DNA from 3 places in the Enterobacter sp. N5-15 genome. Region 2 is predicted to be linked to each of the others. Evidence: predicted binding sites of a transcription regulator. Region 2 holds the regulator's gene; each other region holds the start of a gene.

Region 1 (2,269 bases), 1.8 Mb from region 2:
TTGTCCGTGCAGATATTCGCTACGGACTGCTTCCCGATAAATTTCTCTGCCCGCTGCTATGGTCGGGCCTGCTCTTTCAGCTCTGTATCCATCCTGATTTTCTGCCGAGTGCTGTGGCGGGTGCGATGGCTGGATATATCGGCTTTGCCGTTATCTACTGGGGATATCGGTTTATCTGCCGGCGTGAAGGGATGGGATATGGCGATGTAAAATACCTGGCGGCGCTTGGCGCGTGGCATGGCTGGTGCATACTGCCTGCACTGGCATTACTCGCTGCGCTTATGGCGCTACTCAGCATTCTTGTGTTTTCGTTATTCACCCCTGATAAAGGGGCATTAAAAAACCCACTGCCTTTTGGGCCATTTCTGGCAGCAGCGGGTTTATGCGTAGGTTGGAAGACGGTGGTTACTCTTCCACTTTAATCTGCGACTGAAGGTAGTTCTGCAGGCCGATTTTAGCAATCAAGTCCAGCTCCGTTTCCAGCCAGTCAATGTGGCCTTCTTCATCGGCCAGGATCTGGATCATCATATCGCGACTGACGTAGTCATGTACGCTGTCTGCGTAGGCAATGGCTTCACGGAGATCTTTGGCGCCTTCAAGCTCCAGCCTGAGGTCGGAACGCAGCATCTCTTCGACATCTTCTCCGATGCCCAGCTTTCCGAGGACCTGCAGGTTTGGAATGCCTTCAAGGAATAAAATACGCTCGATATATTTATCGGCGTGCTTCATTTCATCGATCGATTCATGGTACTCAACGTCGTTCAGACGTTTAAGCCCCCAGTTTTTGAACATTCTCGCGTGAAGAAAGTACTGGTTAATTGCGACAAGCTCATTTCCCAATAATTTATTGAGATAACTTATGATTTTAACATCACCTTTCATTATATAGTCCCTCCGCTTCCACTCATTGAAGCGTAGATCGGGCTACAGGGATGTCAAAAAAAAGATGGGCGCTTACGCGATCTCTTTGTATTCCGGGATCTGCATCAATTCGTCCTGCATGATCTCGCGCGCAGCACGTACGCATTTACCGCATTGATTTCCCACCGGAACAAATTTGCGTAGCTGCTGAAATGACTGAGGCTGAAACTGGCGAACGGCCTGACGTATTTTCTTGTCGCTTACACCATTACATAAACAAACGTACATAGAGACTCCCGTTCAAATTATGCGCAAAGTGTAAGTGAGAATGGTTATGATTACAATAGCACAAGCGCCACAATACGGGGCGGGAGCAGGCAAAAAATGCGAAATTTTGTGACAGTGACTGAACGGCAGAAAACAAAAAAGGACGCCGAAGCGTCCTTTTTTTATTCAGGGATAATTAATTAGCCCAGAACTTTAGCAACAACGCCCGCACCAACGGTACGGCCGCCTTCACGGATTGCGAAACGCAGACCGTCGTCCATCGCGATTGGGTGGATCAGAGTCACAACCATCTTGATGTTGTCGCCTGGCATTACCATCTCTACGCCTTCTGGCAGTTCGATGGTACCGGTCACGTCAGTTGTACGGAAGTAGAACTGTGGACGGTAGCCTTTGAAGAACGGAGTATGACGGCCGCCTTCGTCTTTGGACAGGATGTACACTTCAGATTCGAACTTGGTGTGTGGCTTGATTGAGCCTGGCTTCGCCAGAACCTGACCACGTTCGATTTCTTCACGTTTGATACCACGCAGCAGAACACCAACGTTCTCACCAGCACGGCCTTCGTCCAGCAGTTTGCGGAACATTTCAACGCCAGTACAGGTAGACTTAGCAGTCTCTTTGATACCAACGATTTCAACTTCTTCACCAACTTTGATGATACCGCGCTCTACACGACCGGTAACAACGGTACCACGACCGGAGATGGAGAATACGTCTTCGATTGGCAGCAGGAATGGCTTGTCAATCGCACGCTCTGGTTCTGGGATGTAAGAATCCAGGAAGCCAGCCAGTTCGATGATTTTCGCTTCCCACTCAGCTTCGCCTTCCAGCGCTTTCAGAGCAGAACCACGAACGATTGGGGTATCGTCGCCTGGGAAATCGTACTGAGACAGCAGTTCACGAACTTCCATCTCTACCAGTTCCAGCAGCTCTTCGTCATCAACCATGTCGCATTTGTTCAGGAACACGATGATGAAAGGAACGCCTACCTGACGACCCAGCAGGATGTGCTCACGAGTCTGAGGCATTGGGCCGTCAGTCGCAGCAACAACCAGGATCGCGCCGTCCATCTGCGCAGCACCGGTGATCATGTTTTTAACATAGTCGGCGTGGCCTGGGC
Region 2 (2,269 bases):
GAACTGAAGCTTAACGCCGACGCCGTCGATGCGCTGAACGAGCTGGCTGACGCGCGAAATATCAGCCGCAGCGAGCTCATTGAAGAGATGTTGCTCGTCCAGCTTGAGACGTTACGCAGCCAGGCATAAGTCTGAAAATCCCCTTTATCGCCCTTTTCATGTAGCACAGAGTGCAGTCCTGCGCGATAGCTGTTTCCGCAGGGTTGCCAGTTCTGCTATTATTGCCCTTATCCGTGGCCGAATTGCGCCACCATACTATTAAGTTTCAAGAGGTTATTTTACTCATGGCAATCATCGGCATTTTCTTTGGCAGTGATACCGGCAATACCGAAAATATCGCAAAAAACATTCAAAAACAGCTCGGTAAAGACGTTGCTGATGTGCATGACATCGCTAAGAGCAGCAAAGAAGATCTGGAAGGCTATGACATTCTGCTGCTGGGTATCCCAACCTGGTACTACGGTGAAGCCCAGTGCGACTGGGATGATTTCTTCCCGACGCTGGAAGAAGTGGACTTCAACGGTAAGCTGGTGGCCCTGTTTGGCTGTGGCGATCAGGAAGACTACGCCGAATACTTCTGTGACGCGCTGGGTACCATCCGCGATATCATTGAGCCGAATGGCGCGGTTATCGTAGGCCACTGGCCGACCGCCGGTTACCACTTCGAAGCGTCTAAAGGCCTGGCCGATGACGATCACTTCGTGGGTCTGGCTATTGACGAAGACCGTCAGCCAGAGCTGACGGCAGAGCGCGTTGAGAAATGGGTGAAGCAGATCCGTGAGGAACTGCACCTGGACGATATTCTGAACGCCTGATTTTTATCGCGGCGCAGCGGCGGCTGCGCCCGTGCTCCAGGTCAAACCGATTAAATTAATCGCTACAATCTTTTAACTTTTTCGCCCAGACCTGTACAATGTCTCCCTGATAAAGTGTGGTTTTCCATTGAGCAAGTTTGTTGGTGATACCCCATTTTTATAAGCATATTTTGCCTGAGACTTGCAGTTTTCATTTAGCCATGGCAGTTCTATAATGAGACGCATTATCCCAGGTGCATTTTCTGTCACTTCCTACAGAAGTGAATCGTTTAGCAACAGGACAGATTCCGCATGACTGACAACAATACCGCATTAAAGAAGGCTGGCCTGAAAGTTACGCTTCCTCGGTTAAAAATCCTTGAAGTGCTTCAGGGTCCAGACAATCACCATGTCAGTGCGGAAGACCTCTATAAACGTCTTATCGACATGGGTGAAGAGATTGGGCTGGCTACCGTCTATCGCGTGCTGAACCAGTTTGATGACGCGGGCATTGTTACCCGTCATAATTTCGAAGGCGGTAAATCTGTTTTCGAACTGACCCAGCAGCAGCACCACGATCATCTGATCTGCCTCGATTGCGGCAAGGTCATTGAATTCAGCGATGATTCCATTGAATCACGCCAGCGTGAAATCGCGGCGCGTCATGGCATCCGCCTGACGAACCACAGCCTGTACCTTTACGGTCACTGCGCTGAAGGCGACTGCCGCGAAGACGACCACGCGCACGACGCGAAATAAGCGAGCGTTCATACTCTGAGCCAGCCGCAAGGTTGGCTTTTTTTTGCCTGAAAAAAGCCCGGTGGCGCTGCGCTTACCGGGCGTAAAGCAACTTATTTATTGTTATTGCGTATCTCGTTCCAGATCTTATCGCAACGCTTCGCCACTTCCTGATCGTTACCGGTTTTACGCGCCTGAATGCAGGCCTGGTAATCCATCACGCGGACGTTCTCCTGCGTAGCGAACTGCTCGTGCGCTTTCTCTTTCTTCAGCACGTTCAGCACGCTCTGACAGGCTTCAATCTTCTCCGGCGAACCTTCCGCAGTATTAATACAGGCGCTATACGCCTCCTTCAGACGGGTGTCCTCTTTCGGCGCCTGTGTCTGAGCACACGCCACCAGCCCTGATGCCAGCAACGCGACGATTACGATTTTTTTCATCATGTGCAGTCTCCATACCGGCGGGACTCAGCCCGCCGGTGCGTTCATCAGAAGATGGTGAATGGGGCGATAACCATGAATTTCACGTCACGTTCATCCTGGAAGATGTTGCCGTAACCGCCCGCATAGCTCGGGATATCGGAGTGGTTGTCATACTGGGTGAAGTGCAGTTTGAACATCGTGCCTTTCGCGCGGCCATCCTGCAGGGTATAGATAGCATCGAGGCTGTAGGAAGACTCTTTCAGGCGATAGTTGGGATCGTAGTATGCGTCCGGGGTTGCCATATCGGCAGGTTTT
Region 3 (2,269 bases), 1.4 Mb from region 2:
ATGTGCAGCATCCAGCTTATGTAGTCGTACTGCGCCGGAATGCTGGCGTGGCCCCAGGCGTAGAAGAAGAACTGCAAATACCACATCAGGCCGCCGAGCGCGGAGAGCAGCACGTTGGTGATGATGAGCGATGTTGCCAGCGAGAAATCGGTTTTTACCGACAGGTTTTTGACTTTTGCCAGACGAATGAAGCAGAAGCCCAGGTTAACCATCGCGCCGCCACCCATAATCACGACATAGCTTGGCAGCGCAACGTACAGCGGGTCGACGCCCAGCGCGGCGGCCGCTTCGTGCATCGGTTTGGCGGCGTTCATGGCGAACGACATGCCCGCCGAGAAGATGCCGCACATGACCGCCAGCAGCAGGCCTTTCTTCAGGTTAAAATCTTCGGCCTTAATGCCCATCTTGCGCTCTTTCAGCTGCCCCGCGCGAGTCACAATTCCTACGCCAATGACCGCCACCAGCACGCCCAGGAGCGTCATCCGCCCACCCTGAGTATGAATAAGTACGTCGAAATTGCCGTTGAGAATTGGCGTCATCAGGGTACCGACGATCAGCGTGATGCCAATCGCGATACCAATGCCCATCGACATGCCGAGATAGCGCATGGTGAGGCCATAGTTGATGTTGCCGACGCCCCACATCGCGCCGAACAGGAACACCGGCAGCAGGGTGGAGGCGCTGAAGGAGGAGAAGTAGCCCCAGAAATCGGGCAGCAGCATGGCGCTAATGGTCCAGGGCAAAATCAGCCAGGAGAAGATCCCGCCAACGGACCACATGGTTTCCCATGACCAGCCCTTCACTTTTTTAAACGGAGCATAGAAACAGGCTGCACTGGCAGCACCTATCAAATGCCAGAAGATACCCATCGTAATCGCATGATTCATTTTTACACCCTCATCGTTTTTATCGTCAGTGGCTTCCCACCGACTTGAGGAGTGTAAAAATTAGGCGGTTTGGAGACCTTCAGAAGGTTGCCGCACATGTGTTCTGGATGGCAATCAGCACGTTAACCGCGTGAGTAGACGCACATTTTCGCTATTAATCGAAAAACGAATAACCTTATAAAAACTACGGCATTGATAATCATTTTCAATATCATTTAATTAACTATAATGAACCAACTGCTTACGCGGCATTAACAGCTGTGCCGCCCGACAATAATGGAGAGGATTATGAGTTATACACTGCCATCCCTGCCGTATGCCTACGACGCACTGGAACCGCATTTCGACAAGCAGACGATGGAAATCCATCACACTAAACACCACCAGACCTATGTGAACAACGCGAACGCCGCGCTGGAAAGCCTGCCAGAGTTCGCTAACCTGTCTGCTGAAGAGCTGATCACCAAGCTGGACCAGCTGCCAGCGGACAAGAAAACCGTTCTGCGTAACAACGCTGGCGGCCACGCAAACCACAGCCTGTTCTGGAAAGGCCTGAAAACCGGTACCACCCTGCAGGGCGACCTGAAAGCGGCTATCGAGCGCGACTTCGGTTCTGTTGACAACTTCAAAGCGGAATTCGAAAAAGCCGCTGCAACCCGTTTCGGCTCTGGCTGGGCGTGGCTGGTTCTGAAAGGCGACAAGCTGGCGGTAGTGTCTACTGCTAACCAGGACTCCCCGCTGATGGGTGAAGCAATTTCTGGCGCATCCGGCTTCCCAATCGTGGGCCTGGACGTGTGGGAACACGCTTACTACCTGAAATTCCAGAACCGTCGCCCGGACTACATCAAAGCCTTCTGGGACGTGGTGAACTGGGACGAAGCAGCAGCACGTTTCGCCGCTAAAAAATAAGGTTGCATTGACGCCTGTGAGAAGCGAGTCTTATGACTCGCTTTTTTTGTATCTGCGTAATGGAGGCAGCAATGCATTACCCGGTGAACGTGTTTACAGGCAAGGTAAGGGAGTACGACGGCAGCCGCCCGAGCGCCATCGCTAAAATTCAGGTCGACGGCGAGCTGACGCTAACCGACCTTGGATTGGCGGGTGACGAGCAGGCAGAAAAGAAAATCCACGGCGGGCCCGAGCGCGCGCTGTGCCACTATCCCCGCGAACACTATCAGCACTGGAAAACCGAGTTCCCCGAGCAGGCGGACCTCTTTGTCGCCCCCGCGTTTGGCGAGAATCTTTCCACCGAAGGGCTCACCGAAAAGAACGTGTTTATCGGTGATATCTACCGCTGGGGCGATGCCCTGATTCAGGTGACGCAGCCGCGCTCGCCGTGCTTCAAGCTCAACTACCATTTCGGCATTCAGGATATGTCTGCC

The links. Region 2 encodes Fur, which represses iron uptake genes when iron is present. Its sites were predicted from a motif close to ATAATAATGAGAACNACTATCAA; they were not measured.
Region 1: the regulator Fur is predicted to act here: its motif matches at 1,184-1,206, upstream of bfd (bacterioferritin-associated ferredoxin).
Region 3: the regulator Fur is predicted to act here: its motif matches at 1,080-1,102, upstream of sodA (superoxide dismutase [Mn]).

What each region holds. Positions count from the first base shown of each region.
Region 1 covers NZ_CM170150.1:4,421,362-4,423,630, forward strand. Annotated here, with positions in the region: gene AC2TE5_RS20975 (prepilin peptidase) at 1-422, shown strand, start outside; gene bfr (bacterioferritin) at 406-882, opposite strand; gene bfd (bacterioferritin-associated ferredoxin) at 955-1,149, opposite strand; gene tuf (elongation factor Tu) at 1,329-2,269, opposite strand, start outside.
Region 2 covers NZ_CM170150.1:1,328,865-1,331,133, reverse strand. Annotated here, with positions in the region: gene ybfE (LexA regulated protein) at 1-129, shown strand, start outside; gene fldA (flavodoxin FldA) at 285-815, shown strand; gene fur (ferric iron uptake transcriptional regulator) at 1,107-1,553, shown strand; gene chiQ (ChiQ/YbfN family lipoprotein) at 1,646-1,972, opposite strand; gene chiP (chitoporin ChiP) at 2,020-2,269, opposite strand, start outside.
Region 3 covers NZ_CM170150.1:4,755,352-4,757,620, reverse strand. Annotated here, with positions in the region: gene rhaT (L-rhamnose/proton symporter RhaT) at 1-887, opposite strand, end outside; gene sodA (superoxide dismutase [Mn]) at 1,176-1,796, shown strand; gene yiiM (6-hydroxyaminopurine reductase) at 1,868-2,269, shown strand, end outside.